Regions from separate parts of the Anaerostipes sp. Marseille-Q3525 genome, predicted to be linked through region 2. Evidence: predicted binding sites of a transcription regulator. Region 2 holds the regulator's gene; the other holds the start of a gene.

Region 1 (16,781 bases), on a different contig from region 2:
GAAGAAAATATCCAAGAAACTATATCCGCACAGGTATTTCAGCCATTGATGGATTAACAACGCTGATTCGTGGACAGAAGCTTCCTATCTTCTCAGGAAACGGATTGCCACACGATCAGTTGGCAGCACAGATCGTAAAACAGGCATCCTTAGGAGATGGTTCTGATGAGCCATTTGCGGTAGTTTTTGGAGCAATGGGTGTCAAACATGATGTTGCGGATTTCTTTCAGAAAACATTTGAGGAAAGCGGTGTTGCAAATCATGTATGTATGTTCTTAAATCTTGCAAATGACCCAGTTGTCGAACGACTGATCACACCGAAAGTAGCCTTAACGGCAGCAGAATATCTGGCATTTGACTGCAACATGCATATCTTGGTAATTCTGACCGATATGACATCATTTGCAGAAGCGATGCGTGAGGTATCTTCATCCAAAGGAGAAATTCCATCCAGAAAAGGATATCCAGGATATTTATACAGCGAACTTGCGACACTTTACGAACGTGCAGGAATTATTGAAGGAGCGGAAGGTTCTGTAACACAGCTTCCAATCCTTACAATGCCCAATGATGATATCACACATCCGATTCCTGACTTAACTGGATATATTACCGAAGGGCAGATCGTACTGGATCGTAACTTAAATGGACAGTCTATTTATCCGCCAATCAGTGTCTTGCCGTCACTTTCCCGTCTGATGAAAGATGGAATTGGTGAAGGATACACAAGAGAAGACCATCAGGATCTTGCAAACCAGTTATTTTCTGCCTATGCAAAGGTGGGAGAGGCAAGGAACTTAGCCTCTGTCATCGGTGAAGATGAATTATCACCGATCGATAAAAAATATCTGGAATTCGGAAAGGAATTTGAAGAACGATATATCGGTCAGGGATCAGAAGAAAATCGTTCTATGATTGAGACTTTGGATCTTGGATGGGAATTATTAAAGATTCTGCCAAGGGAAGAATTAGACCGAATCGACACGAAGATCATCGATAAATACCTGCCGAAAAAGCAGGAAAGCTAAAAAGGTGGTGAGATTATGGACCCACGAGAATTCCCAACCAAAGGAAATCTGATCGCAGCCAAGAACTCGCTTGCATTAGCAAAACAAGGCTATGATCTGATGGATAAAAAAAGGAATATTCTGATCCGTGAGCTGATGGATCTGATCGATGAGGCAAAAGATATTCAGGAAGAGATCGATACGACATTTACAAGAGCATATGCATGTCTTCAGAGAGCAAATATCCAGCATGGGATTAGTAAGGTCGAAGAACTTGCCTATACGGTTCCAATCGAGGATTCGATTCAGATTCAGACCAGAAGCATCATGGGAACGGAGATACCACATGTAAAATATGATGCACATGAAAACCAGCTGACTTATGCGATGGATGGGACATTTGAGTCAATTGATGTTGCAAGAGAAGCGTTTCGACAAGTGAAAGATCTGACAATCAAATTGTCGATGGTCGAAAATGCAGCTTATCGGCTGGCGACGAGTATTAAGAAAACACAGAAGAGAGCGAATGCGCTGAAAAATATTACGATTCCGACTTATACTGGGTTTGTTTATAAGATTTCAAATGAGTTGGAAGAGAAGGAGAGGGAGGAATTTACGAGGCTTAAGGTTATTAAGAGGATGAAGCAGAAAGGATGAGATGTATAAAATAAATAAACTAAGGGGTGAAAAACTGGGGGGTGTGTACTATAATTAGTACAAAGAATAAAAAAATTTATCAATCTTGGCATAAAATAACAAAAAATCACGTATAGGTAACACAGCCTGTGTTAACGTTTTTACAAAGAAAGCAAGCGGGGGTGCTTTATATTTGGAGAGCCAAAGGAGGAAAAATGAGAGATTCTGAAAAAGTGTACTCCAAAGAAGAGTTACTAAATTATTTGTATAAATATGGAAATATCCCTGTTATATTATTTGCAAAAGATAAAGAAGGAAAATGCAGACAAAGACGATCGATGGAATCAAGTATATTGGAGTTTTGGAAGTACCGGAATTATCACTGCAGCTTCCAGTAATGTCACACTGGAGCCTGGCTGGATTAAAAATTGCACCAGGAAGATACAAAGGAAGTGTCTACAAAAGAAATATCATCATTGCAGGTCATAATTACCGAAGTCATTTCAGTCGATTAAAGACGTTGGACATCGGAAGCAAGATCTGGTTTATTGATGTAGAAGGGAATCGATTTGAATACAAAGTTTCTGATATAGAGATCATTAAAGGAACCGATGTAAAACAAATGGAAAAAGGCAAATGGGATATGACACTATTTACCTGTACCTATGGTGGCCAAAACAGAATGGCACTGCGTTGTACACTTACAAATGCAGTGGCTGGTGAAAATTGACACGATCAAAAAGATATGATATCTTAACAAAATAAGCTGATGACATCTGTGTAATGGACACAGGGGTTATCAGCTTTTTATTTTACTCTATAGAAGAAAGGAATTTATAAAAAATGGATAAGAAAAGCTATATTTTGCAGTTGTTGAAATATTTTATTATGGCAGTGATCGTGGGGATCATCGTAGGAGCAATTGATGCCCTGTTTGGAAGAGTACTGATCGCAATCTCTGATTTTAGAACCATACATTATCAATACTTACTTCCATTCCTGCCAATTGCCGGATTAGTGATTACGGCAATGTATTATGCATTCAGTAAAGCAAGCTTAAAAGGAATGAAACTTGTCTTTGAAGCTGGACAGCAAAAAACAGATGCTATCCCATTATTATTAATTCCATTGGTAATGATCGGGACATGGTTGACGCATTTATTCGGAGGAAGTGCAGGAAGAGAAGGGGTTGCTGTCCAGATTGGAGCGACATTATCTTATGCAATCGGAAGAAAATTCAAATTCCCAGAGAATGGAAGATTAATGTTAGTGATCGGTATGGCAGCAGGATTCGGAGGTCTGTTTCAGACACCACTAAGTGCAACTTTTTTTGCCATTGAAGTGATTGTCATAGGGAAAATGGATTATGAAGCGTTACTTCCAGCGTTAGCATCCGCATATACAGCAGCATTTACATCACATAGTCTTGGATTGGAAAAGTTTTCAGTTGTAATGAAAGATACAGTAAATCTGTCAGGAACAAAGACGATTGCAGCTGTGATCTGCCTTGGGATTATTTTTGGACTGACAGGACGATTATTTTCATTCTCACTAAGCAAATTAAAAGCATTTATGGGTGAAAAGATTATGAATCAGTTTTTGAGAATCGGATTTATGGCGATTCCATTGGCGGTATTATTATTTGCTGTTCATGGATCAAGATACAGCGGACTCGGAACAAACCTGATCTCAGCAGGATTTACAGGACAGACGATCTACGGGTATGACTGGATCCTAAAATTGCTATTTACGATCTTTACATTAGCAATTGGATTTCAGGGCGGAGAAGTTACACCATTATTCTCAATCGGAACATCTCTTGGAGTAATTCTAGGTGGACTATTCGGACTGCCACCAATGTTATGTGCAGCATTAGGATACGCAGCAGTTTTTGGAAGTGCCACAAATACACTGATCGCACCGATCATGATCGGACTGGAAGTATTTGGAGGAGCTAATATGGTACTATTTGTGATCGTTTGTGCGATTGCTTATGGAGCGAATGGGGATTTGTCTATTTATGCACAGGAGAAATTATAATATTCAATAATTTCAGTTATCCAAACCACTGGGGTGCGTATAATGTCCTAATGAAATATTTCACGCTATATAAGTAACATTTTTCAACAAAATTATATTTTTATACTAAGAATACTTATCTATCAGCTTATCAATAAATAATAAATTATATGTAAAGACAGTACAAAAAGGAACTGCAAACAACTAAGCAATTCCTTTTAAAATCCAGCTATTTTTTCTTCAATTCATCCCTTCGCTTCTTCAAGATCCGGCACAACTGTCCAAATTCTCTTACATGCTCACGAGGCATCATCTTAGGGAATGCACGCAAGATACGACGAGATGTGAATGTAGGAAGCTTTGCCATGTTTTCATATCTAGTGCGAAGTTCAAATGCACGTTGCTTCATAGAATCCATACGAGCTTTGACTTCTTCAGTATTTTCCTGTTTCACTTCATCTACTTTCTCACGAATAACATCCGCACGAGCTTTCATTCGATCCTGAGCTTCCAAGCCATCCATCATACTGTCATAAATATTCTCACCGATCTGATCAGAAATATTACGCAATTCTTTCGCAATATCCTCCATAAGAGCCAGACGTTTGTTGAACTTTAAAATACCCTGAACAGTAATACAAACATCAACGAAAATCGTGATCATTAATAATACAAGCAGGAATTTACCAAACCATACTGGAAGAAATGAAACCAGTTTATCCGTAAAAGGATAAATAAGCTTCACGATCAACACACAAGCGACACCCCAGATCGCAGAAAATAAAGGACATACATAACCGCCAATATTCAAAGGCAGCTCAGAATAATCCCACCATCTATGATGAAATAACTTCTCAAGCAGAAATCCAGTCAGCCATTCAAGAAATGTAACAAGAATGGTAGAAGTAATATAAAGTAAGATCAGATTCCCAACATAAGGTTGCAACAAAGCAACGACAACGGTCACGCCAATCCCATAGATCGGACAGATCGGACCATTTAAGAATCCACGGTTTACAAAAGAATGTTGTTTAAAAGCAGCATATGCAACTTCGGTACACCAACCAAGAAAACCATAGATAAAGAAACTAAATAAAATATCATAATAAGTCATAGAAATCTCCTTCTAAATCTTTTCAGATTAAAAGTGGTATCCAAATCATTTTAACAAATTATCATATAAAAGACCAGATATACATGAGGAGATCAGAAAAATCTTGACTTAAACCCTGCTCCAAGGATTAAAATAAACTCAGAAATAAGTAGAAAGGAGCAAGCAATACTATGACGATTAAAGAAGTAGCAGAAAAATATGATATCTCTGCAGATACCTTAAGATATTACGAAAGAGTCGGAATGATCCCAAAAGTAACGAGAAGGCCAAATGGAATCAGAGACTATCAGGAATCAGACCTGGGATGGGTAGAATTAGCCATTTGTATGAGAAGTGCAGGACTTCCAATAGAGGTTATGATCGAGTATGTAAAATTATATAAAGAAGGAGATAATACGATTCCTGCAAGATTAGAGTTATTGCAGGAGCAGATGAATGCTTTGAAAGAACAAAAAGCACAGATTGAAAGTACGGTGGAGAGATTAGCTTATAAGATATCGAAGTATGAAGAAGCCATGGAGACTGGGGTATTGGTTTGGGATGAAAGTGGAGATTGTCATGATTAGATTTTAACTTGTAAAAACAGAGGTGTATTGAGTATAAATAGAAAATTTCTATCTGTCCGAAAGATGACCAAAATTCAGAAAAATATTTAATATACTCAAAGTCTATGTTTGACCAATTACTGTCCACGGATTGCAGACAAAGCTTTCTTAAATTGAACAGAAAATAAGATTGCTGTAAATGTCACCGCAATAAAATCAGCAACTGGTTCTGCCATGTAAACAGCCGTTGTCTGATCAGCTGTGAAAATATGTGGCATGATATAAATGAGTGGAATCAAAAGCACAAACTTTCTCATAACCGCAACAACAATAGAAGAAATTGCTTTTCCAAGAGAGTTAAATGCCATCTGGCATGAAATCTGAATTCCGAACATGAACATGACTGCCATATAAACACGAAGTGCATTTTTGGTAAATGCAACTAATGCAGGATTGGAAGTAAAGATACCTGCAAATACCTGAGGAAATACCATGACAAGTACCCATAAGATCACAGAATAAGTCAAACTTGCCTTTAATAAAAGGAAGAAAGTGCTCTTTACACGATCTGCATTTTTGGCACCATAATTATAACTCATGATTGGCTGTGCACCCTGTCCAAGTCCCTGAAGAGGAAGCATTGCAAACTGCATGACACTTGTAAGGATCGTCATTGCACCAACTGCAACATCTCCACCATATTTTAATAAGGAAGAATTAAAACATACAGAGATAATGCTTTCACTTGCCTGCATGATAAATAGGGAAAGCCCAAGAGCCAGACAAGGCAGGATCACCGGAGCACTCAAAGGCATATGCTGTTTCTTGATACGAAGTGTAGATTTTGGCCCAAATAAGAAACTCAACACCCAGATACAAGAACAAGCCTGAGAAATGATCGTAGCCAGTGCAGCACCACGAACACCCATATGGCATGCAAAGATAAAAATTGGATCTAGAATAATATTGATCACAGCCCCGATCAAAACAGAATACATTCCAGTCTTTGCAAATCCCTGTGCCGTGATAAACGCATTCATTCCAAGTGTTAACTGCACAAAGATCGTACCAAGTGAATAAATATTCATATAACTAACCGCATATTCGATCGTATTTTCACTAGCTCCAAATGCCATCAAAAATGTACGGTTTCCAAAGAACATGATCAAAGTCAGGATCACAGAGATAATGATCTGCATCGTAAAACAATTTCCAAGAATATTTTCCGCAGAATCAAGATCTTTCTTACCCATCAAGATCGAAGCACGAGGGGCACCACCATTTCCAACAAGAGCGGCAAATGCCGAAATGATCATGATCAGCGGCATACAAACTCCAACTCCAGTCAGAGCTAAAGCGCCACTTCCAGGAATATGTCCAATATAAATACGGTCAATAATATTGTAAAGCATATTGATCATCTGAGCGGCCAAAGTCGGAATTGCCAGTCTTAAAAGCAGTTTCCCAATGGGTTCCGTTGCTAAAAATTCTTTATCATTATTCATAATAAAATTACCAAATCCTTTCTTAAGCATAAAAATTCATTTTATCACAAAAATCCGTAAAATGTATACATATATATGTATTGTGCCAAATTTAATCGTTGATTTTTTGAAAAATAACAAGTAATATAGTTCTTTAGAACAAAAAAAGGACGTGAAATAAATATGCAGATCATAGAGACATACGGAAAATATATCGAGAAATGGGCAAATACAAATCCAGACAGAGCAAGAGTATTATTAAAACTTGGATGGGAAGCTCAGAACTTAAAATATAAATTTACACCAGACAAACGATTACTGCCAGCAGATAGATATCTCGCAAATCTGATGATGAACACGATGCTGATGCCACTTAAGAATCCTCAGGAATGTGCGATCGTCAGTATCTTTACACCATGTGAGATCTTACACGAAGCAGGATTACATCCATATAATGTAGAAGCATTTTCCTGCTATCTTTCCGCATCAAATGCAGAACGAGCATTTTTACAGCAGGCAGAGAACACAGGAATTTCAGAGACACTATGCAGCTATCATAAGACATTTTTGGGAGCGGCACAGAAGAAGATCCTTCCAAAGCCCAAATGTATCGTATACACAAACCTTACTTGCGATGCAAATCTGCTAACATTCAAAACATTAGCAAAACTATATGATGTACCAGCATTTGCGATCGATGTACCAATGCAGCAAAATGAAGATAACGTCAAATATGTCGCAGATCAGATCAGAGATCTGAAAGTATTTTTAGAAAAATGTACTGGAAAGACGATTACAGAAGATGGACTAAAAGAACGAATGAGACGAAGCAAACGTACGATGGATAAGTTCATTGAATGTCAGAAAAAATCCGCAGATAAAGATATCAAAACAGATCTTGTCACACCGCTTTTTGCAGGAATGACAAATAATATTTTGTTGGGAACAAAAGAAGAAGAGAAATATGTGGATCAGTTATTAAAAGATATCGAAAAAGCACCAAAGAAAAAAGGAAAGAAGATCTACTGGATGCACACGATCCCATTCTGGTCAGGTGCAGTACAGGAAGCACTGGCATTTAATGAGAATGCACAGATCGCAGGATGCGAGTTAAGTCGTACATTCGAACCTGATTTTGATCCAGAAGATCCATACGATGCGATGGCGAGAAGAATGGTCTATCATGGATTAAATGGAAGTGCGGTAAGAAGAATTGAAGCCGGAATCCGCCATGCAAAAGATGTGAAAGCAGATGGAGCTGTCTGGTTTGGACACTGGGGATGTAAACATACACTTGGAGCAGCACAGCTTGCCAAGAAGAAGTTTGAAGAAGCAGGAATTCCAATGCTGTTATTAGACGGAGATGGATGTGACCGAAGCCACGGCGGAGAAGGACAGACTTCAACAAGACTAGGAGCATTTTTAGAGATGCTTGGAGCTGAAGAAATGGAAGGTGGACAAGATGAGTAAGACATATTACGTTTGTAAATATACACCAATTGAATTATTGCAGGCATTTGGCGGGGAATGTGAGAATTTAAACCAGATGCCGGAAGGATTTGATCTCGCAGATCAGATCGCACATCCAAATATCTGTGGATTTGGAAAAGCTGTCTTAGAAGCAGTTATGACTGGGAAAGTAAAAGAACTGGTTTTAGTAAACTGCTGTGATACGATCCGAAGTGTCTATGATATTCTGGAAGACAGTGGAAAACTTGATTTTTTATATATGATCGATATGCTGCACTGTGACGGAGAATGCAGCAGGGAACGAACTGTTTTACAGTTAAAAGGACTTGCAAGAGCCTATGGAGCCTACAAAGGATCTGAATTTGATCAAAAAAAATTTGTTGAAGCATTTAAAGAACCAGAAAAGCAGAAAGAACCATATATCAGTGTTCTTGGGGCAAGAATGGGAAATGAATTATATGAAATGGTCAAAGAATTCATGCCATATTCAGTGGAGAATGATACTTGTGTCAATAACCGAAGCGTCGGTGAAGTAAAGCCACCAAAGACAGATGATTTTAATGAATTAATGGAATGGTATGCGGCAGAACTTTTAGGACAGACACCTTGTATGCGTATGATGGATAACAGCGGAAGAAAACGTTTGTATAATGATCCAAACTTAAAAGGGATCATTTACCATACGGTCAAATTTTGTGATTTCTACAGTTTTGAGTATGCACAGGTAAAACAAAACATTACAGTGCCATTATTAAAGATCGAGTCAGACTATACAGTGCAGAGCAGCGGACAGTTACTGACAAGATTAGAAGCATTTGCAGAAAGCATGAATATGGACAATTTAGAAAGTGGTGAGAAGAAAATGGGAAAAGGATATTTTGCAGGAATCGACAGCGGATCTACAAGTACAGACGTTGTTATTTTGAATAAAGATGGAGAAATCGTGACAGGAATCATTCTGCCAACAGGTGCTGGAGCAGCGATGGGAGCAGAACGAGCTTTGGAAGAGGCCCTAAAACAGGCAAAACTTCAGAGAGAAGATATCGATGCTATGGTAACAACAGGATATGGAAGAACGGCAATCACCGATGGAGATAAAAGTATCACAGAGATCACATGCCATGCAAGAGGAGCACATTTCTTAAATCCAGAAGTGAGAACGGTCATTGATATCGGTGGACAGGACAGCAAGGTCATTCGTCTTGACGAAAATGGAGCGGTTGCAAACTTTGTTATGAATGATAAATGTGCAGCTGGAACCGGACGATTTTTAGAGATGATGGCAAGAACAATGGAAATGGATCTGGACCAGATGAGTGAAGCAGGACTTACATACAAAGAAGATATCACAATCTCCAGTATGTGCACGGTATTTGCAGAATCAGAAGTCGTATCCTTGATCGCGCAGAACAAAGAAACCGATGACATTGTTCACGGATTAAATAAAGCCGTTGCATCCAAAACAGCAGCTCTTGCAAAACGAGTTGGAGGAGAAGAACGCTATATGATGACAGGTGGTGTATCTAAGAATAAAGGTCTGGTAAAGACACTGGAAGAAAAACTTGGAACAACTCTTGTGATCAGTGATAAAGCTCAGTTATGCGGGGCACTTGGAGCAGCCTTATTTGCAATGGATATGGTTCAGAAGTAACAAAAGTATGCTATGGTAAAGAAAAATAGCTTTGAGAGAAAAGAGTGAATCATAGATGAAAGAATACTACCGAATCGGTGAGACGGCAAGTCTGGTTTGGAAAACAGTCTGCATTATCTTTCGAAGAATATGCATATAGCTACATGAAGCAGGAGCAAGTGCAGTCGGAGGATGCTGTACGACGGTTGCGAAACATGTGGAAGAAGTTGTGAGAGCAAAAGAGGAGACTTACAAATGCAATCGGCATATATACATTTATATCTGATCATTATAAATATTATAACATTTGCCTTATACGGCCTAGATAAATGGAGAGCGATGACAAGACAATGGCGCATCAGAGAGAAAAAACTGATCGGTTTAGCACTGATCGGCGGTTCGATAGGAGCCATGATCGGGATGACAGTCTTTCATCATAAGACAAGAAAATGGTATTTTAAATTAGGGATTCCTGGAATCTTCGTATTACAGATCATGTTTGCCATACATTTTATATTGAAATCATGATTCCAAAATTGTTTTTAGAATGATATACTAAAATACATAGGGGAAAACATAAAATTTCAAGGGGAATATTAGAATTGGAGATATAAGGCTGCCATATGTGTCTGTTGGTTATGCAAGATTTGACCCGAAGGAAACATAAAAAGAAACTGCAGAACAAACTATCATAAAAAGCAAGAAGAGAAGAAAGAGTGGGGGAAATGATTCAATATAATATGGACTTTTTGATCGCAGGATTGATATTTCTCTTGATCCTTTTTGTTCATTTTGTAAGATACAAACAATTAACAGGAATTAGTGGAAAGCTTTTCTGGATCTTTATCGTTGGAGCTGCGCTATGCAGTATTTCAGATCTGGTCAGCTGTATGTTGATCCAGAAGAGGAATCCAGCATATAATTCGCTGATCATTGGGGTTACGACATTTTTATATCTGATGGAAGTATTGATCCCATATGTGTTTTATGGGTTGATACAAATCTTGAGATATTGTGAGCATAAGATGAAAAAAAGAAATATCATGCTTGGTATGATTCCAGTCATTTTTATGGAGTCTCTTGTGATCCTTAATATCTTTCATGGGCAGTTTTTTTATTGTAATACAAATGGAGAATATTTATATGGGCCATGGTATTTGATGATATATGTCTATACGTTCTTTTTTGTTGTGATAGCAATGTATAATTTCATTTTCCATCAAGATGAGTATGGGAAAAATGAACTTCGTGCTGTTTGGGAATTTGTTGTAGTTGGATTCGTATGTACAGCGATCGAGGCTGTTTATTCACAATATTTGTTGACGGAATTTGGTCTGATCATTGGTATTTTTATTATATTTTGGACACTTTATAATCCACAGACAGTTGTTGATAGTCTAACGGGCGTATTTGCCAAAGGATATTTAAATCAGTGGATTCCAGAACAGATGAAACGAGAACAGAAATTCCATGTATTACAGATCAGTATATGGAAGTTAAAACAAGTGAATAAATTATATGGAAACAGTGTAGGAGACAAGTTGCTGATCGATGTTGCAGATGAATTAAATCAGATTACAGAGGGAAATTATATTTTTCGAATTCATGGGAATCAGTTTTTGATCTTTTCTATGAGTCAAGCAGATTATGAAAAAACAAAACAAGAAGTAATGGAGTTGTTTCAGACACCATTTGATATTGGAGATGAGATGATTGATTTTCCAGCAACGATCTGTGGAATAACAGATGCTGAAGAGCTTGTGGACAATGATATGATGTTGGCATACCTTGAATATCTGATCTTGTTAAAACCAAAATCAGATAAGACAACGTTGATAGAGAATAGCGAAACAACAAGACAGGGATTCTTATATGAACAGCGTGTGAAGAAATATATGAATACTGCGATTGAGGATGATCTGTTCGAAGTATATTATCAGCCATTATATTCGGTAAAAGATGGCCATTATGTGACAATGGAGGCATTAAGTCGTTTAAAACATCCAACCTTGGGAATGATCCCGCCAGATATCTTTATTAATCTTGCAGAGAAGAATGGACAGATCATTGAACTTGGAAAGCTGCAATTTCGAAGAATCTGTCGCTTTATGAAGAGTCATACGGCACTTATGAAACAGATTGGAAGCATCAAGATCAATCTTTCACCATTAGAGTTGTTGAAAACTGGATATAGTCAGGAACTGTTTAAGATCATCAATGAATTAGAACTTCCATACAGCTGGTTTCAGTTTGAAGTGACAGAAACAGTTGCAACAGAGTACAGTGAGGAATTATACAAGACAATTTCAGATTTTCGAGAAGTTGGAATCGAAATCTGTCTGGACGATTTCGGATCAGGGTATGCGAATTTGAATACTATTTTGAAATTGCCATTTTCAACAGTGAAACTTGATCATTCTATGTTAGATGGTATTTGTGAAGACCAGCAGATCGCATTATTATACAAGAATATGGTATCGATCTTGCAGAATCTTGGGCATAAAGTTGTTGCAGAAGGTGTAGAGACACAAAAAGAAGTTGCACTATTAGAAGAATGGGGTGTAGACTTGATTCAAGGATATTATTATACAAGACCGTTAAGTAGAGATGATCTTCTTTCATTTAAAGTAAGTTAAAAAGAAGTTTTATCATGTTTTCCAAGTATAAATATATTGATTTCACAAGATGATTATGATAAAATCATCAAGGAAAAATGCAGAAAATAAGGCATTGCAATGGAGCAGTGCCTTATTTTTGAGCCTATTAAATTTTTGAGTTTAGAAAGAGAGATACTATGAAAGAAAAGAAAAAAATGTCTTTGGCAATGCAGATTTTCATTGCGTTAGTCTTAGCTATCGCAGCAGGACTTCTGATGCAGAATCATGCAACATTTGCAAACACGTATATCAAACCATTTGGAACAATCTTCCTGAATCTTGTAAAATTCATCGTCGTTCCAATCGTATTATTCTCTATTATGTGTGGAATCATTTCTATGCGTGATATCAAGAAGGTTGGATCTATCGGATTAAAAACAGTTGTATATTATATGTGTACAACAGCATTTGCGATCACGATCGGTCTGATCGGGGGAAACCTTTTTAAAGGAATGTTCCCAGTTATCGCAACAACAAACTTGTCTTATAAAATGGGAGAAACAACATCTTTAATGGATACACTTGTAAATATCTTCCCATCAAACTTTGTATCACCAATGGTTGAAGCCAATATGTTACAGGTTATCGTTATGGCGGTTTTACTTGGATTCGGAATCATCCTGATCGGAGAAGAACAGAACCATCGTCTGGTTACAGCATTTAATGATCTGAATGCAGTCTTCATGAAATGTATGGAAATGATCTTAAAATTATCACCAATCGGTGTATTTTGCTTATTATGTCCAGTAATCGCTGAAAACGGAGCAATGATCATCGGATCTTTAGCAATGGTATTATTAGCAGCATATATCTGCTATATCGTACATGCAGTTGTTGTTTACTCTATGGCAGTCAAAACAATGGGTGGATTAAGTCCATTACAGTTCTTCAAAGGAATGTTACCAGCAATCATGTTCGCATTTTCCAGTGCATCATCTGTAGGAACACTTCCGATCAACTTAGAATGTGTAGAAAAATTAGGATCAGATCGTGAGATCGCATCTTTTGTACTTCCATTAGGAGCAACGATCAATATGGACGGAACAGCCATTTATCAGGGCGTTTGTGCAATTTTCATTGCATCTTGTTACGGAATTAACTTAACGCTATCTCAGATGTTAACAGTCATTTTAACAGCAACTTTAGCATCCATCGGAACAGCAGGAGTTCCAGGAGCTGGAATGGTCATGCTGGCTATGGTATTAACATCTGTAGGACTTCCAGTAGATGGTATTGCGTTAGTTGCAGGAGTTGACCGTATTTTTGATATGGGACGTACTACTGTTAATATTACTGGAGATGCTAGTTGTAGTATTATTGTTTCTAATTTAGAGAAGCGACGTGAAGCTAAATTAGCTAAGGAATTATAATTTGTATCTTGGTCAACTGAAGTTTTTCAGTATATGATAAAAAATAAATGATCGTCTGGAAAGACAGCTAGAGAATTTTCTAATGCTGTTTTTCCAGACGATTATTTTTTATTTCATAGGAAATTTTGATGAAATCCCCTATGAAATAAAAAATTTTAAAAAAATTAGCACTCACCTCTTGACAGTGCTAATAATAGGTGTTATATTACAACTAGAGCAAGAGGGAAGGGCTTAAGAGAGAAGCCAAAGAACCGAAGGCCCAACAAGATACAACAAGTCGTATTGAGAACTTCTCAATACGCTTCACATAAAAGGCAAGTGTCAGGAATCCAAACCTGACACGCCAAAACATTATTATAAAGAAAAAGGAGAGATGACTTATGATGATGATGCCTAGTATTTTTGGAGGAAACTTATTTAACGACGACTGGATGGATTTTTCTTTCCCAGATATTGATAAAGAACTGTATGGTAAACACGCAAAGAACCTGATGAAGACAGATGTGAAGGAAAAAGACGGTAACTACGAAGTAGCGATCGACCTTCCAGGATTCAAGAAAGATGAAATTACAGCGGAACTGAAAGATGGTTATTTAACGATCAGTGCAGCCAAAGGACTTGATAAAGACGAGAAAGACAAAGAAGGTAAATACATCCGCCGTGAGCGTTATGCAGGCAATATGAGCAGAAGCTTTTATGTTGGCAAAGATATCACAGAAAAAGATATCCACGGTAAATATGAGAATGGTATTCTGATGCTGGATATTCCGAAGAAAGCTCCGGAGAAGAAAGTGGAAGAAAAGAAATTCGTCACGATCGAAGGATAAAAGAACTTTCCCCGGGATGATCAGATTCCCGGGGAATTCTTTATATCTGAGGAGAGAAAGGAAAAGAAGGTGAAACAAAATGGCAGCAAAACGTGATTTATATGAAGTTCTTGGAATCAGCAAAACTGCAGATGAGAAAGCCATCAAGAAGGCTTATCGTAAACTGGCAAAAAAATATCACCCAGATATGAATCCTGGAGATAAAACAGCAGAACAGAAATTCAAAGAAGTGACGGATGCCTATAATATTTTAAGTGATCCAGAGAAACGAAAACTGTACGATCAGTATGGCCATGCTGCCTTTGACGGAACCGGTGCAGAATCTGAATTTTATAAAAATTATCAGAACTATGGTGGAAATCATGGAGGATATCAGGAGTTCCATTTTGAAGGTGGAGATGGTGATGATATCTTTAGTGATATCTTCGGAAGTATGTTCGGAGGTAGCAACAGAAGTAAAGGATTCCATCGAAGCAGTTTCCATCAGGGTGGTTTTGGATCTTCTGGTGGATTTGGTGGCAGTGGATTCAGAAGTGGTTCATTTAAACAGAAAGGTTCTGATGCTCATGCCGATATTTCCATCAGCTTTGACGAAGCAGTAACTGGCTGTGATAAAGTCATTCATCTGCAGGATCAAAATGGTGTAACCCAGTCACTGCAGGTTCACATTCCAGCCGGAATTGATACTGGAAAAAGCGTCCGTTTAAGAGGAAAAGGTAATCCAGGAATGGGCGGTGGAGAAGCAGGAGATTTATTCCTGAAAGTAACCGTTGGTGAAAAACCAGGATTTGAACGAAAAGGAAATGATGTGTATACAACGATCAATGTTCCGTTTAGCACCGCAGTATGTGGAGGAGAAGCTGTGATCAAAACATTATATGGAAATGTTATTTGCAAGATCAAAGAAGGAACTCAGTCAGGATCTAAGATCAGACTACGTGGCAAAGGTATGCCACTGATGAAGAATCCATCCCAGAAAGGAGATCAATACGCAGTAGTTCAGATTCAAGTTCCAAGAAATGTTTCACAGCAGGCAAAAAATAAATTAAAAGAATTTGATAGTTTATGTGGTGGAAGAGGAAAAGCCGCTTATTAAGCATGAAGTTTTTTGATAATAAATAAAAAGACGATGATCTGTGATAAGAAATGCATTTTAAAAATGCAGAAAAAACAGATAATCGCCTTTTTGTCTTTCGTAAATATAAGTAATAAGGTAAAATAGAATCATATACGAAAGAAGGTGGGAATAAGATGGATGCATCAGAGAAGATGAAATATAAATTAGCAAATGGAATGAAAGAATTACTGGTACATACTCCAGTAGACAAGATCACGGTCAAACAGATTGTAGATCAGTGTGATGTAACTCGTCCCACTTTTTACCGACATTTTAAAGACAAATATGATCTGATCAATTGGTATTTTGATGTGTTGGCACAGATGTCATTTAAACAGATGGGTATCAGTCTGACGTTGAGAGAAGGTCTTATTAAGAAGTTTGAATTCATCAAAGGTGAAGGACAATTTTTTGCTGCAGCATTTTCAAGTGAAAGTCAGAATTGTCTGATGGAGTACGATTATCAGTGTATTTATCAGTTTTATTGTGATATCATTCACAAACAGGGCGCTGATAAAATTCCAGAGGAATTAGAATTCTTATTGAGAATGTATTGCAGAGGGTCGATTGCAATGACTGTAGAATGGGCGACAACAGGAATGAAGATGTCACCGGAACAGCTGGCAGATCAGCTGATCGAAGCGATGCCACCGAAACTTTATGATTTATTTAAAGATATATAAAGATAAGAAAATGTTACACTTTTGATAATGTGTAACATTTTTTACATTTTGCCAAATGTGTAACTTGTTTTCGTGAAAAAACAATTTTATAATAGAGATAGTTAAAAAATTGTCAAGGGAAAAAGGAGTGTACAAAATGGTAAATCGTATCGTATTAAATGAAACATCATATCACGGAGCAGGAGCAATTCAGGAGATCGCAACAGAAGCAACAAAACGTGG
Region 2 (16,781 bases):
AATATCTCCAAAGATATCTCCCATATCACCACCGAAGTCAAAACCGCCAAATCCGCCGCCATTAAATCCACCAGCACCCTGCTCAAAGGCAGCATGACCATATTGGTCATACTGCGCTTTCTTTTCAGAGTCGCTTAATATTTCATAAGCTTCTGTTACTTCTTTAAATTTGGCTTCTGCTTCTTTATCTCCAGGATTCGTATCTGGATGATATTTCTTGGCGAGTTTTCGGTAGGCTTTTTTTATTTCTGATGCTGAGGCATTGCGGTCAATTCCCAACACCTCATAGTAATCTCTTTTTTCCGCCATTTTTAGTCTACCTTCTCTTTAAAATTATACTTCTTTGTAGTCACCATCTACAACATCATCATTTGCTGCTCCCTGATTAGCTCCAGCATCTGCTGCTCCCTGAGCTCCCTGCTGAGCCTGTGCTGCTGCTTCATACATCTTAGTAAATAAATTCTGAGCACTTGTCATCAGTTTGTCTTTCTTAGCTTTCAGATCTTCAACCTGAGCATCTGTCATTTCCTGATCTTTTGTAGATTCTACAAGATCTTTTAATTCTTTTAAGTCAGCTTCTACTGCTGCTTTTTCTGTAGCATCTACTTTGTCTCCCGCTTCTTCTAATGCTTTCTCTGTCTGGAATACGATAGAATCAGCTTCGTTTCTTGCATCAATTGCTTCTTTACGTTTCTTATCTGCAGCTTCGAATTCAGCAGCTTCTTTTACAGCTTTATCGATATCTTCGTCAGACATGTTAGATCCAGCTGTAATCGTGATATGCTGTTCTTTTCCTGTTCCTAAGTCTTTTGCAGATACATTTACAATACCGTTTGCATCGATGTCGAATGTTACTTCGATCTGAGGCACTCCACGTCTTGCAGGTGCGATACCATCTAATCTGAATCTTCCTAAAGACTTGTTATCTCTAGCGAACTGTCTTTCACCCTGTACAACGTTGATATCTACAGCACTCTGGTTATCTTCTGCTGTTGAGAAGATCTGGCTCTTCTTTGTAGGGATTGTTGTATTTCTTTCGATCAGACGTGTTGCAACTCCACCCATTGTCTCGATAGACAGTGATAATGGTGTAACATCAAGAAGAAGTACATCACCGGCACCAGCATCTCCAGCTAATTTACCACCCTGGATAGATGCACCGATTGCTACACATTCGTCTGGGTTGATTCCCTTAAATGGTTCTTTTCCTGTTAACTGCTGTACTTTACTCTGTACGGCTGGGATACGTGTAGAACCACCAACTAATAATACTTTGCTTAATTCAGAAGCTGTCATTCCAGCATCATTTAATGCAGAATTTACAGGTCCTGCTGTTCTTTCTACTAAATGAGCTGTTAATTCATCGAATTTTGCTCTTGTAAGATTCATATCAAAATGTTTTGGTCCTTCAGCTGTTGCTGTGATGAATGGCAGGTTGATATTTGTTGTTGTTGCAGAAGATAATTCTTTCTTAGCTTTCTCTGCTGCTTCTTTTAATCTTTGCATTGCCATCTTATCTGTTGATAAGTCAACACCTTCCTGTTTCTTGAATTCATCTAACATATACTGTGTGATAACATTATCAAAGTCATCTCCACCTAATTTGTTATCTCCAGCTGTTGATAATACTTCGATGACACCATCACCGATCTCGATGATAGATACATCAAATGTACCACCACCTAAGTCGTATACCATGATTTTCTGTTCTTCTTCGTTATCAAGTCCATAAGACAATGCTGCTGCTGTTGGTTCGTTGATGATACGTTTTACTTCAAGTCCTGCGATCTTACCAGCATCTTTTGTTGCCTGACGCTGAGCATCGTTGAAATAAGCTGGAACAGTGATAACTGCTTCTGTTACTTTCTCTCCTAAGTAGTTTTCAGCATCTGATTTTAATTTCTGTAAGATCATTGCTGAAATTTCCTGTGGAGAATATGCTTTATCATCGATCTGAACTTTGTAATCTGTTCCCATATGACGTTTGATAGAAGCGATTGTTTTTTCGGCATTTGTAACTGCCTGACGTTTTGCAGGTTCACCGATCACACGTTCTCCTGTTTTTGTAAATGCTACTACAGATGGTGTTGTTCTCATACCTTCTGCATTTGTAATAACGGTTGGTTTTCCACCTTCCATAACTGCTACACAACTGTTTGTTGTTCCTAAGTCAATACCAATAATTTTACCCATGATCTATGTCCTCCTAAGATTTCTTCTTATTTCTATATATAATATAAATATTAGTTAGCTACTTTTACCATACTGTGGCGTAATACATTTTCTTTGTACATGTAACCTTTCTGTAATTCTTCTGCAACAATGTTCTCACCGAGATCATCATCTTCGACATGCATCACTGCATTGTGAAGATTTGCATCAAATTCTTTTCCTTGTGCATCCATTGGTGTTACTCCCAGATCCTCCATCACAGCTGTAAACTGTTTGTAGATCTGTTCGATTCCTTTAACGAATGCGGAATCTTTCTCATCTTCAGATACGGCTTCTAAGCCTCTCTCGAAGTTATCAATGACTGGCAGAAGTTTTTCTAAAACTCCCATCGCTCCCATATCATAACGCTGTGTGGCTTCTTTCGCTGTACGCTTTCTTGCGTTCTCAAATTCTGCCATCAGTCTCTGGTATTTGTCTTTCCAGTCTGCTACGGACGCTTCTAATTCTGCGATCTTGTCATCAGCGGTTGCTTCCTTTGTTTCTTTGGAAGTTTCCTCCTTTGTCTCTGTATCTTTTATATCTTCAGCAGTCTCTTCTGCATTCTTTACTTCTTCGTTGATGTTTTCGTTTTTCTTACTCATCACATCACTTCCTTTCTTAAGATTTGTCTTTAAAAATATCATCTAATTCCTCAGTGAGGTTCTTTAAAGTCTTAACGACTTTTTTGTAATCCATTCTCTTTGGTCCGATGATACCAACAGTACCTGTACCACCTTCTGCAAGTTCATAGGTTGCAGTTACGATACTGCAATCCTTCATATTCTTAACTGGAGATTCTTCTCCAATATAAACCTGAATTCCTGTGTGATTATCGGAATCTGATTCCAGTGTTGAATCAACCAACTGTGTCAAGGCTTTCTTCTCTACTAACGTATCAAGAAGCTCTGTTGCTGTATCCGGATTTCCAAGTTCCGGATATTTTAAGATATTGGTTGCTCCTCCTGTGTAGATTTCCATATGATCTGCATCATGGATCGCTTTGGCGATCTCTTCAAGAATCCGTTCTAACACATCCTGTCTAATTCCTGCCTGATCTCTCATCGTCTGAATCAGTGCGAGATTGATATCTTGTAAGGATAGTCCTTGTAAAAATGTATTAAGTAACACATTCAACTTCAGAACATCTTCATTAGAAAGCGGTTCTTCGACTTGGACCATCTTGTTCTTTACGATATTGCCTTGTGTGACGATTACTGCAAGCAGATGTTCATGGTCTACCTGAGACAGCTGTACAAACTTTAATGTCACATTCTGATAATGTGGAGAAGAAACCATCGTTGCATAATTCGTGCTACTTGCTAATACATTGGCAACCTGCTTTAATAAGACTTCCATCTTATCAACTCTCTGAATCAATGCCTGTTTCTCTTCGTGCTCATTGTCACGCTCACTCATCAGCTGGTCTACATAAAAACGATATCCTGCATCGGAAGGAATTCTTCCTGCGGATGTGTGAGGCTGTAAGATAAATCCCATATCTTCCAGATCTGCCATCTCATTACGAATCGTCGCAGAGCTTAGATTTAAATCCGGATGTTTTGCAATGGTTCTTGATCCTACCGGCTCACCGGTTTCAAGGTAATTGGCGATAATCGCTTTCAATATTAACTTCTTACGATCATTTAACTCCATATCTTCGCCTCCTGTTATTAGCACTCATTTATGTCGAGTGCTAACATCTATATTTAAAGTAGCACTTTCGCATTTTAATGTCAACCTTTTCTTTTACTTTTTTTGAAAATTTGTTCAATTTTTTTCTTCTTTGAATAGAATGTACAAAAGGAGGTACTTTTCATGCATAAAAATATGAACTTTAATATAGAACAAACACGGCTTAATAATACTTACCAAAGATTAAATTCTAACCATGATTTTCACAGATATTTAAATAATCAGAAAGATCAAACTCCTACTTACTGGTCCTTTTTAAAATTAAGAATTGGATTTTCTATTTTATTCTTATTTTTTATCGTTGCTTGTTCAAAATCACTGCATACCAAAGAAACCAAACAAATACAATCTGTTTTTTCTCAGATAAATGAAGTTGATCCTTATACCTCTTATATTTTAGAAAAATTGGATTTACATATACCCTGATATTCTTTAATTATAAAAGAAAACCCGAAACATCTGATCCTTAATCTATGTTCCGGGTTTTTGTATGATTTTATCTCTTTTTTCTTATTAATATATCTATCTTGGTACAATCTCTACCGTAATACCATTTTGCTCCAACACTTCTTTTGCTTCTGATGGAATCTGGTCATCGGTAAATACCATATCAATATCCTTAAATCTTGACTGCATGACAACTCCATGTTCTGAAAACTTACTAGAATCTGTCAGAATAATCGAATTCCTTGCAGAGCCCATCATACTCTTGGCAGCTTCTACTCTTAACATATCCCCACTAGTAAATCCTATTCCAGGAATATATCCATCTGTTCCCATAAACAGTTTATCTACATAAAAAGCTTCTGCACAGGTTTTTACTAATGGTCCAACCATAACTTCTGCTTCTTTCTGGTATTCTCCTCCAAGAACAATAACCTTTGTAACTCCACCCTCAGATTCTCTGATAAATCGTGCGATGTATGATGAATTTGTGATCACCGTAATATCTTTTTTCGTTTCAGAAAGTTGTTTTACAAGCAGTGCACAGCTTGAACCTGATTCTACCATGATCGTTTCTCCATCTGATACGATCTCGCTTGCTTTGGCTGCGATCCGCTGCTTTGTTTCATAACAAAAAGCCATACGATTACTAATATCTGACATATTCTTCATTGTTGCATAACCATGTTCTCTTGTTAAAAAATTAAGCTCTTCCAATGCATCTAAATCTTTTCGAATCGTTACCTGAGATACTTCAAGCATCTTTGATAATGTTGCAACTTCTACTTTCTTTTTTTGATTTACAATTTCAAGAATTTTCGTCTGTCTATCTGTCATAAAACTTTTTCCTTTCTTGCCCTATATATTAGGAAAGAGCCGTCTTGCGGCTCTTTCCTAATCAGTATATCATAAAATCTTCTTTATTTATATTATAGGTCGCAGATTCCTTTTCCTTCTCCATAAACTGCGTACCAGTCATTGTTGAAGTCTGTAACTGCTTTGTCAATATTAGGATTTGCAAATACCTGTTTTAATACTGCATATGGTGCTGTGATTGCTTCTGCTCCATAGTTAAATGCATTCTTCACTTGTTCAACGCCTTTGAATGATGCTGCTACGATCTTGCAGTCATATCCATCATCTTCAATGCGGTCCTGCAGGTTGCTGATCAATTCCATAGGATCTGCTCCAAGATTTCCGATACGATTTACATATGGTGCAATATAATCAGCTCCTGCTGCTAAGGCAAAGTATGCCTGCATCAGATCATAAACTGCTGTTGCTGTTACATTAACTCTTTCTGATTTTAAGATCTTGATTGCTTTTAATCCTTCATATGAAACAGGAACTTTGATATATACCTGATCATCGATCTCTTCTAAGATTCTATGAGCTTCCTTAACGATCGTCTCAGCATCTAATGAAATAACCTGTACATGAAGGCTTCTTTCTTTTCCAATGATCTCACGAACTTTTCTCATATGTCCAAAGAAATCTTCTGGTGATGTCTTTTTAACGATTGATGGATTGCTTGTTACTCCAGCAATTGGCATATGGTCTACACCATCTTTGATTTCTTCAAGATTCACTGTATCTAAAATAAATTCCATGATAAAAACTCCTCCTAAGTCTTATTATATATTTCGTTTTTTGATACTTCTATCTTACCATATTTTTCGAATATGTCAATATTTATTTTCATTTATTCATTATATTCCTTTCATTTGTAAGCATTATATTTACAGTTCGCAACTTCTATGCTAGAATATATCATAGAAAATGAAAGGAGAAATTTAATTATCATGCAAACAAATGGTATTGTTTTTAATATACAAAAATTCAGCATTCACGATGGTCCAGGAATCCGTACAACTGTTTTCCTGAAAGGCTGTCCACTGCGTTGTAAATGGTGTGCAAATCCAGAATCACAGTTAAGTCAAGTTCAGATTTTATATGACAGAGAAAAATGTGCTCATTGTGGTACTTGCACTCATGTCTGTCCAAATCATGCAATTTCTATGGGAGATGACGGCTATGTAAACGTTGACCCATCAAAATGCATTGGATGCCTTCAATGTGTAAAAAACTGTCCTGCAAAGGCCTTAAGTTATGAAGGAGAAACAAAAGATGTAGAGGAAGTTATCAAAGTCTGTCTTCAAGATATTGATTTCTATGAAGAATCTGGCGGTGGTGTGACAATCTCTGGTGGCGAAGGAATGGTTCAGCCAGATTTTGTAAAAGCATTGCTTGCAAAATTAAAAGAACATAAGATTCATACTGCGATTGAGACGACTGGATATATCAAGGAAGAGATTTTTAGAGAATTATCTCCGATGTTTGACTTGCTTTTATTTGACGTGAAACACTATGACAGTAATAAACATTATGAAGGAACCCATGTCCATAACGAACAGATCATTGAAAATTTAGCATGGGCGATCTCTCAAGGAATTGAAGTTCTTCCTCGAATCCCTGTGATTCCTGATTTCAATGATTCTTTGGATGACGCAAAAGGGATCGCTGCTTTACTAAATAAAGTGAGTGCAAAGAAAGTTCAGCTACTTCCATTTCATCAGTTCGGTGAAAACAAGTATCATTTACTCGGTAAGACTTATGCTTATGAGAATGTGAAAGCATTGCATCCTGAGGATCTTACCGATTATCAGCAGATATTTTTAGATGCTGGCGTAGACTGCTTCTTTTAATCTTTTAAAAATCCTGTATACACAAAAAGGCCTTGGCAGAACAGCTTCTTGCCAAGGCTTTTTTAATTGTTTCTTTCATGAATATTATTTCTTCTAGTCTATCACGAAAAACAGCAGTTAACCCTACTCAAGCCAACTGCCATTCCTCTATTTTTATAAATTATAATGTCTGCTCTGTTCTTCCGATGATATCATCCTGTGTCTTCTTAGATAATACATTAAAGAATGCACTGTATCCTGCCACACGAACGATCAGGTCTTTATGTTTCTCTGGATGTTTCTGGGCATCGATCAGAGTTTCTCTGGATACAATATTATACTGTACATGATATCCATGTAAACGGTTGAAGAATGTACGGATCAGCATCTCTAATTTCTGTTTGTTTTCTTCTGTTGATAACATCTGTGGTGTCATCTTCTGGTTTAATAAAACTCCACCTGTGATCTTCTCTGTTGGAAGTTTCGCAACTGTCTTAAATACTGCTGTTGGACCATTCTTATCAGCATTATGTGCCGGACTGCTTCCTTCGGCTAATGGTTCAAATGCATTTCTTCCATCAGGAGTTGCAACGGTTCCCATTCCCTGTCCAACATTCGCACTGATAGAAGATGTTCCACCATAACGAATACCTCCGATTGGTCCTCTGTGGTAACGTGTGTTTGGATATTTCTTGATCTCATCTAAGTAAGAATCGTATGCTTCTACGACTAACTGATCGACATAGTCATCATCATTTCCGTATTTTGGTGCTTCATTAATGAGCATTTCCTGAATCTTCTTGTTTTCAGGAGACTGGAAATCATCTAAAATTGCATTCCAAAGCTGTTCTTTTGTAATCTTCTTCTCTTCGTATACAAGTTTCTTGATCGCTGCAAGAGAGTCTGCCATATTCGCAATACCCACCTGAAGTCCGGAGATAAAGTCATAGACTGCCCCACCTTCTTTGATCGTTTTTCCTCTTCCGATACAGTCATCTGTTAATGCGGAACATAAAATATCTGGTACATCTCTCTCTGATGCTTTATCAATTGCATTTTCCACGATCACACTGTAACGTGTCATTTCTCTAACTGTCTTATCCCATGCTGCTAAGAGATCTTCATATGTTTCCATCTCTGTAAATTTACCATATCCCTTTGTAAATCTCTTACCGCTTGTTAAATCAACTCCGTCATTCATTGCACAAAGCAGAACTCTTGGGAAGTTAATGTATGACATACCTGTACAACGATATCCCCATTTACCTGGAACTGCTGTCTCTACACATCCGATGGCACTATAGTTATATGCATCTTCTTCTTTGACACCCCAGTTGATAAAAGATGGAATAATGATCTCATCGTTATTTAATGCTGGCATACCAAATCCGAGCTTCATAACTTCGATGCATTCATCAAAGAAATGTTTGTCGATATTAGCATGGTAACGAACTGTTAAGTTTGGTTGTGTCAGTCTTGTCTGTGCAACGGACTGTAATACAACAAAGCTTAATTCGTTGACTGCGTCTTTCTTATCAGTTGTCTGTCCACCGATCGTTACATTCTGGTACATTGGTGATCCGGCAGAACTTAATGTATGAGACTGTGAACGAACTTTATTAATTGTTAATGTTTTGATCCATAAGCATGTTAATAATTCTAACGCTTCGTCTTTTGTGATCTTTCCTTCGTTGATATCTTTGATATAATATGGATACATATACTGGTCAAAACGTCCATAACTTAAAGAATGTCCATTAGATTCAATCTGAAGGATCAGCTGGATAAACCAAACAGACTGAACGGCTTCCCTAAAAGATGTTGCTGGTTCATATGGAACTTTCGCACAGATCTCGCTCATCTGTAACAGTTCTTCTTTACGTTTTGCATCTGTTTCTTTATCTGCTAATTCTTTAGCAAGTTTGCTGTAACGTTGTGTAAAATTGCGTACAGCATCGATCACTACTAAAACTGCTTTATAAAATACGTTCTTATCAATGCTTTCTGGATCTGTGAAATCTAATGCTGCTCTTAATTCTTTTACTCTTTTTTCATATCCCTTTAATCCGTCGGATAAGATTCTCTGATAATTTACTGCCAGATGAGCATCTCCGGCATTTAATTTTCCTTCCATTCCAAAGACACCGGTCTCCATGAATACATCTACCTCTTCTGGAAGTAGAGCTTCACCTCTGGCACGAAGGTTATTATTCTCCCAAAATGGCGCAATCTCTCTTAATTGGTCTTTTGTCTCTTCTGTAATATAGAAGACATCTCCGTCACGTTTCTCAAAGAGATCTAATTCATTCATAACAAATTCCATTGTATATTCTGGGAAAATTGGCGCATTCTTATTCTTTGTTGCCTGGTTTCCTGCGATCAGGGATTTATCATCAATGTAAATGCTCATTCCTTCTAAGATCTTCTGAAGCATTAGAGCTCTTACCATCACTCTTGGCTGGTTCTGATTTTCTTTGTAAGCTTCTGTTGCTAATACTGCTCTCTGGGCATCAATATATGGTTTTGCATCGAGCACTTCCTCACGAAATGCCTGCATACGTTCTGTTAATTTACCGAAATGTTCTGTATTGTTCATGGTATCTCCTTTCAGAATGTTTCGTTCGTAACTAATTATTGTTTTGTTTGTAGTTATAAGGTAACAGTTTTTTGATTATATGTCAATAGTTTTTGGTTCATAATTATATTTATTTTCATTTGAAACTTCTTTTTGTGTAAAATAAAAAGATGCCATATTCTATTATGACATCTTTTCTTATTTTCCGATCAGTACTTTCTTTCCATAAAAGGCAAAACCATAATGTCTGATCTTTTCTTTTTTCATTCCTTTTGCAAGCAATTGTGCATCATAATGTTTTTCTTCTATCTGCTTTCCATAAAGCAAATTTTCCATGATAACTTTAATATCCGAATTACTTTGCCCGCTCTTTCTCTGATTGATTTAAAATCCTGATTCCCTACAGATATTACTTGTTGCATGTGATTTCTTTTTTATCTACCACAATGCTTTTTTACATAACTCTATGCCTCTTATAATAAATATAAGAAGCAATCGCAGGAATCAATGTAACGATCAAAATAATCCCTACTGCTGCTCCAATTGGATCAACAAACTTCTGAAATCCAAGCAGAATCGTCAAAACTCCACCGATGATCCACCATTTTCCCGCCATTCGATGTGTGTAATCCCAGTTTTCTTCATTATCCAATGTCCATGGAAGTTTGATTCCGATCATATAGTTCTGTCTGCACTTTGGAAGATAGTTTCCAACAACGATCAGAACTATTCCTAGTAAAACATTCGTCCACAGATTTAAATTGATCACGTCTTTATATCCTAATGCATTTCCATAGATCATTACCCCACACCAAAGTGATACAACCGGACAGATACATAGGATCAGATGATAAATCTTAGACCCAACATTCCTTTTCTTAGGATCAAATTCTGTGATAACACTACATAAAATATGCACTGCCAGCAAAAACAGATAAATTCCTGCTACTGCAAATAATTTACTGCTGTATCGATCGGCCTCGCCGTTTCTTCCAAAATGTGTTGCCACCTGTGCTGGCAACTGATCCCATAATAAGAATCCAGCAAACATTGGTAATAAAATTACAATACAACTTGCAATAAAAAACTTCTTATTCTTCTTTAACATCATGATTTCCTCCCTTCAATTCTGACAACCATAACATAACTTCCTCAACAACTGATGTATTTAACGTGTAGTAAATATAATTTTTCTCTTTCTTCTCGAAGATCAGCTCTGCTTTTTTAAGAATCTTCAAATGATAAGAAATGGTTGCACCTGTCATATCAAAATGAGATCCAATCTCTCCAGCCGACATGCTTCCATCCCGCAGCATCATAAGAATCTCTCTTCGTATTGGATCTGATAAAGCTTTAAATGTCTCTGCAAATCCCATAACTCTCATCCTTTCTGTAGCTATTTAGAAATATTTCTAATTACTTTATAGCATGATGTATCTTGAAAGTCAATTAGTATTTAGATTTTTTTCTAAATAGTTTTCATTGCAGAAATTTAACATAGATATCATTCAAATTTTGTATTTCCCTGTTACTATCATCTTATACACACGAAAGGAGTACTTAACATGATACGATTATTTGCATCCGATATGGATGGAACTTTATTAAATGAAAAAGGATATATATCTGACCGAACGATCAATGCGGTGAAAAAATTGCAGAAACATGGAATTCATTTTATTGTAAATACTGGAAGAGATTATCGCGCTGCAAAAAGAGAACTTGATGCGGCATCTCTTTCCTGTGATATGATCTGCCACAGTGGGGCTTGCACTTATGATGTGCACGGCAATGGATTTCATATCGCTTCGCTTCCAAAAAGTATTGTAAAACAGATCTTAACTGTTTTTGAACGGCATGGTGCTTTTGCTGACATTGCAACGGAATATGGAAAAACCTCGATCACTGATAAAAATACGTTATTATCTTATTATAAAAATGAAGTGTTTCCTGCCGTTGAACAAGAAGGTAAAGTATATTTCCGTACTTGGCACGACTTTGCAATGATGGTTTCTAAAGTTCGCTTTTTTGAAGGAAAAGAAAGTCTGCTTGGCTGTGAAACACCAATTTATAAAATCTCTACTACATTTTTTGATCAAGATAAGATCAATGCTTTAAAAGATGATATTCATGGGATTGATCAGTTACATGCGGTATCAACTTCCAAAAATGATCTGGAGATCACGCATGTAAATGCACAGAAAGGAACAGCTCTACTTCGTTATGCCCAAACAAAAAAGATCACTCCTTCACAAATCCTTGCGGTTGGTGATAGTGGGAATGATCTTTCTATGTTATCTCTTGATCTTGGAGTCACTGCTGCTATGGCAAATGCTTCTGCTACTGTGAAAGATGTATGTTCTGTCATTGCTCCTTCTAATGATCAGGATGGCGTTGCATTCTTGATTGAAGATATTTTAGAGCAAAATGAACTGGCTGCACGAGTTCGTCGTTCTTTTTGTTTGGCATTGGACTATTCCAAAATTTAGCTTAGATTACATACAATATTTTTGAAATTGATACCTCAGTTTTAACTTTTCTTTTGTTTTCCATCCAAATTTTGTTTCAATTCCAAAGATTCCTAACAATCCAAAAATCTGCATCTGTAAGATTCTGATCTTCTAATCCATATCTGCCTGTTCATATTGTTTCTTAAGAGTCTGTTCTAAGAGCCATAAACGGATTTCTAAGATCACGAACAAAATAAAGCCTGCAATTACGAGCACTGTTACCGCACCTAACAAAATCATTGCTGTATTTTTTGCTGCATCTTTCATTTTATCTGTAAGATCCCTATCACTTTTTCCAGAACCTGCAGTCTGCTTTCCTTTGTACCCATGCATGAGCATTCTCCCCTGTAATAGATACCTCTCCATTTTTGCTGTCTTGGATTTTGGATGCTCCAAGATAGTATCCTTCCACGTATCTTGCTGGAATTCCATGTGCACAGAAAGCTTCCACTGCTGCTGATGCATATAACATCTGCTTTCGTATAATTATCATATACAAATTTGCGGTACACTGCCTCTGCTTCGCTGGACAGCTGCTTGAAACTTCTGTCCATTCATACTTTCTCTGCCCCCAAAACACCTTTGGATATCACATCTACATCCATCTTATTTTTTGCTTTTCCGTCAATCACCTTTGCCAATGAATCTGGTGTATAAAAATAATATCTGGAGGCTTTCTTTATTTTTATACGAACATAATTTTTTCTTTGTTTTTTATCACTCAGACTTAGATACCTCGCCGACTGTGTCAGTGGATCAAATTGTTTTTCTTTTAGCCATCGAAGTAATCCGGCATTTTCCTCCAGACTCCATCTTTATATACGGAACCTACGTATGCTTTTAAATATAATGATTTTTTCTGTTCTGATATTACACGCATCATTTCATCTGAATTCTTCTGGAATCTGATCTTTTCCATATCTTAATTCATGAATGCCATGCACCATATCCTTTCTTGCCTGCTCTACAGCTTCTAATTTACCATCCGTAAGCCAAAAAACACCTGCCATACAAACGATCAGAAAGATTACAAAACCATATAAGCCTTTTCGTCTGATCGGCATTCCATACATAAACAGGCACGCTCCAAACAATCCAGACATCATAAATTTCGACAATTTTCTACATATTTTTTGTAACATAAAGGGCTTTCATTATCTCTGGCTTATAATTCTGCAGTGATTCCTGCAAGATTCTGCATTGGATGTTTTAGGAAATAATTATAAACTGCAATGACTCTTCCTGTAAAAATAACTGCCAGTACAGTTCCAATTCCAAGTCCTATGATATGTCTTGTAAATACAAGTCCAATGATTCCTGACGTACAAAAACAAGTAACATCAAAAACATTTTTGCCAATCCCCATGCCTTTGCCAAGTTTATCTCCTATCGTCGCTGCAAGTGCATCTGCAGGGTTTGGTACAAGTTTCATATTAACCATCGTTGCTGCACCTATTCCCGTAACAACGATTGCAAAAAATAATACCAGAAGTTTCTGTCCCAATGTATCTGGTACAATATTTAAATACCGGTCAAAAATATTAATAAATACACTTGTCACAAGACTCATTGGAATCTGTAATAATTCATATAATTTAAATTCTTTCCCTTTTAAGATTGCCTCTATCAACACACAAAAGCAGTAAAATACAAAGGTTATTGCTCCTAGGTTTAAATGCCAGATATGGCAGATATTATATGGAATAGATATAATCGGTGATACTCCTAATAATGTCTTTGTATTTAATACAATTCCAAGTGCAAGCACGATCAAACCGATAAAATATATGATTTCTCTTGTGCATTTTGTTTTCAAAGTTCTCTTCCTCTTTTCTTTTTCTGATTCTCTTTCTAATATTTCTTTTTTTATTTTCCTTTTGAATATCGAAAAAACCCCGGAGTATCAACTCTCCGGGATTCCTGCTTGTTTATTTTTTAATTATTTTTCTTTAATCTGGCAGAATTTCTTCTTACCTTTCTTTAATAAGATACGATCTTTATCGTCAAAGTCCGCCTTACCAAATGTTGCATCAATTGCATCTACTTTCTTACCATTTACAGAAACTCCACCCTGCTGTACCATTCTTCTTGCATCTGAACGAGTTGTGCAAAGTTTAGAATCTACTAACATTGTAAGAATATCGATTCCTTCTGCTAATTTATCTGCTTCATATTCAAATGTAGGGGCATCTTCGTTTGCTCCACCGCTAACAAACATTGCTTTTGCAGCTGTCTGAGCTTTCTTCGCTTCTTCTTCTCCATGAACGATCTTTGTAACTTCATAAGCAAGAACTTCTTTTGCTTTATTGATCTCAGCTCCTTCTAAAGCTCCTAATCTACGAACCTCATCCATTGGAAGGAATGTAAGAAGTGATAAACACTCTTCTACTTTCACATCTTCAATATTTCTCCAATACTGATAGAAATCGTATGGAGATGTCTTTTCTGGATCAAGCCATACAGCACCGGCCATTGTTTTACCCATCTTCACTCCGTCGCTTCTTGTAAGAAGTGTTAATGTTAAACCATAAGCATCTTTCTTTTCTTTTCTACGGATCAGATCAGCTCCTGCAAGAATATTAGACCACTGGTCATTTCCACCCATCTCTAATTTACAGCCATATCTTCTGTTTAATTCAAGGAAATCATATCCCTGCATTAACATATAGTTAAACTCGAAGAATGTAAGTCCTCGTTCCATTCTCTGTTTGTAACATTCTGCTGTTAACATCTTATTAACTGAGAAATGAACTCCAACTTCGCGTAAGAAATCAACATAATTTAGATTTAATAACCAATCTGCGTTGTTTGCTAAAATTGCTTTGTCATCATCAAATGTAATAAATCTTGATAACTGCTCTTTGAAACGTTTTGCATTGTGATCGATTGTTTCTTTTGTTAACATATTTCTCATGTCAGATTTTCCAGATGGATCACCGATCATTGTTGTTCCACCACCTAACAAAGCGATTGGACGATGCCCAGCTTTCTGCATATGCATCATTGCCATGATCGTTAAGAAATGTCCAGCTGTTAAACTATCTGCTGTTGCATCAAATCCAATATAGAATGTTACCTTTTCTTTTCCTAACAGTTCTCTTAATTCTTCGTGTGTTGTCTGTGCGATAAATCCTCTTTCCTGCAGCACATCATATACATTTTGACTCATTTTATATATCTCCTTTTAAATTCTTTTCTTAATTTGTGTTTATATCTATATAATTTAGTCCACGGCATATGCCGTTCCTTTGAATTTATGGGAACTCCTCTATTATTTTGTGTAATTGCTCCCATGTTCTCTTAACAGATGATCCGGACATTCGTTCTTTGACTGTATGCATGTCCATCATATCTGATTCTGATAATATAATGTCTGCATGCTGATCTAATACCCCAAAATTGTCACCTCGATACTTTCTGATCTCTAGTTTTTAAAGCTGTGGATTGGTGCTGGAATTCTTCCACCACGATTTACGAATGCATCGCATGAGAATTCATTTACTGGCATGATTGGTGCATATCCAAGTAATCCACCGAATTCTACCTGATCTCCAACATCTTTTCCAATAGCTGGAATGACACGAACTGCAGTTGTCTTCTGGTTGATCATTCCAAGTGCCATCTCATCTGCGATCAATCCAGCAATCGTTGTTGCCTTTGTTTTTCCTGGAATTGCGATCATATCAAGTCCTACGGAACATACACATGTCATTGCTTCTAATTTTTCAATTGTTAAAGCTCCTGCATTGACTGCGTCGATCATTCTCTGATCTTCACTGACTGGAATAAAGGCTCCACTTAATCCACCTACATAAGAAGATGCCATAACTCCACCTTTTTTCACCTGATCATTTAACATTGCTAAAGCTGCTGTTGTTCCAGGTGCTCCTGCATATTCTAATCCAATCTCTTCTAATATTTCTCCAACACTATCTCCTGCCGCTGGTGTTGGTGCAAGAGAAAGATCAATGATACCAAATGGGATTCCAAGTCTCTTAGAAGCTTCTTTGGCTACTAACTGACCGACACGAGTTACTTTAAATGCTGTTTTCTTAATTGTCTCGCAAAGAACTTCAAAGTTTTCTCCACGTACATTTTCAATCGCACGTTTTACAACTCCAGGTCCGCTGACACCTACGTTAATGATCGCATCTGCTTCTGTAACTCCATGGAAAGCTCCTGCCATAAATGGGTTATCATCTGGTGCGTTACAGAATACTACAAACTTCGCACATCCAAGACATTGATTGTCTTTTGTAAGTTCTGCTGTTTCTTTGATGATCTCACCAATTAATTTCACTGCATCCATATTGATTCCTGTCTTTGTAGAACCTACATTCACTGAAGAACATACAAAATCAGTCTCTGCTAATGCTTTTGGAATAGAACGGATCAGAAGTTCATCTGCTTTTGTCATTCCTTTGCTTACTAATGCGGAATATCCACCTAAGAAATTGACTCCAACTTTCTTTGCTGCTGCATCTAAGACTTTTGCAAGTTCTACAAAATCATCTGGCGTTTTACATACATTCCCACCAACTAAAGAAATTGGTGTGATAGAAATTCGCTTGTTAACGATTGGAATACCAAATTCATTCTCGATATCTTTTCCTGTCTTCACAAGATCTTTTGCAACTGTTGTGATCTTATTATAAATATTCTCCT

The links. Region 2 encodes HrcA, which represses chaperone genes, less so after heat shock. Its sites were predicted from a motif close to TGTTAGCACTCNNNNNNNNNGAGTGCTAACA; they were not measured.
Region 1: a site for HrcA is predicted at 14,095-14,125, ahead of KE503_RS07050 (Hsp20/alpha crystallin family protein). Genes of this name have one in related genera too.

The regions. Positions count from the first base shown of each region.
Region 1 is NZ_JAGTTT010000011.1:49,374-66,154, forward strand. It holds gene KE503_RS06990 (V-type ATP synthase subunit B) at 1-1,028, shown strand, start outside; gene KE503_RS06995 (V-type ATP synthase subunit D) at 1,044-1,664, shown strand; gene KE503_RS07000 (sortase) at 1,963-2,373, shown strand; gene KE503_RS07005 (chloride channel protein) at 2,487-3,683, shown strand; gene KE503_RS07010 (putative ABC transporter permease) at 3,892-4,776, opposite strand; gene KE503_RS07015 (MerR family transcriptional regulator) at 4,947-5,342, shown strand; gene KE503_RS07020 (MATE family efflux transporter) at 5,459-6,826, opposite strand; gene KE503_RS07025 (2-hydroxyacyl-CoA dehydratase subunit D) at 6,989-8,275, shown strand; gene KE503_RS07030 (acyl-CoA dehydratase activase) at 8,268-9,926, shown strand; gene KE503_RS07035 (DUF1294 domain-containing protein) at 10,161-10,433, shown strand; gene KE503_RS07040 (GGDEF domain-containing protein) at 10,631-12,541, shown strand; gene KE503_RS07045 (dicarboxylate/amino acid:cation symporter) at 12,700-13,932, shown strand; gene KE503_RS07050 (Hsp20/alpha crystallin family protein) at 14,316-14,759, shown strand; gene KE503_RS07055 (DnaJ C-terminal domain-containing protein) at 14,839-15,855, shown strand; gene KE503_RS07060 (TetR/AcrR family transcriptional regulator C-terminal domain-containing protein) at 16,011-16,559, shown strand; gene fucO (lactaldehyde reductase) at 16,696-16,781, shown strand, end outside.
Region 2 is NZ_JAGTTT010000015.1:30,534-47,314, forward strand. It holds gene dnaJ (molecular chaperone DnaJ) at 1-309, opposite strand, end outside; gene dnaK (molecular chaperone DnaK) at 334-2,193, opposite strand; gene grpE (nucleotide exchange factor GrpE) at 2,244-2,855, opposite strand; gene hrcA (heat-inducible transcriptional repressor HrcA) at 2,830-3,864, opposite strand; gene KE503_RS08520 (hypothetical protein) at 4,027-4,329, shown strand; gene KE503_RS08525 (DeoR/GlpR family DNA-binding transcription regulator) at 4,426-5,184, opposite strand; gene KE503_RS08530 (fructose-6-phosphate aldolase) at 5,277-5,957, opposite strand; gene KE503_RS08535 (glycyl-radical enzyme activating protein) at 6,150-7,052, shown strand; gene KE503_RS08540 (glycyl radical protein) at 7,213-9,627, opposite strand; gene KE503_RS08545 (hypothetical protein) at 9,805-9,942, opposite strand; gene KE503_RS08550 (SdpI family protein) at 10,061-10,717, opposite strand; gene KE503_RS08555 (autorepressor SdpR family transcription factor) at 10,698-10,982, opposite strand; gene KE503_RS08560 (Cof-type HAD-IIB family hydrolase) at 11,172-12,095, shown strand; gene KE503_RS14540 (hypothetical protein) at 12,228-12,449, opposite strand; gene KE503_RS14545 (transglutaminase-like domain-containing protein) at 12,403-12,609, opposite strand; gene KE503_RS08570 (hypothetical protein) at 13,001-13,258, opposite strand; gene KE503_RS08575 (YczE/YyaS/YitT family protein) at 13,282-13,932, opposite strand; gene tyrS (tyrosine--tRNA ligase) at 14,056-15,285, opposite strand; gene KE503_RS08585 (PFL family protein) at 15,541-16,781, opposite strand, start outside.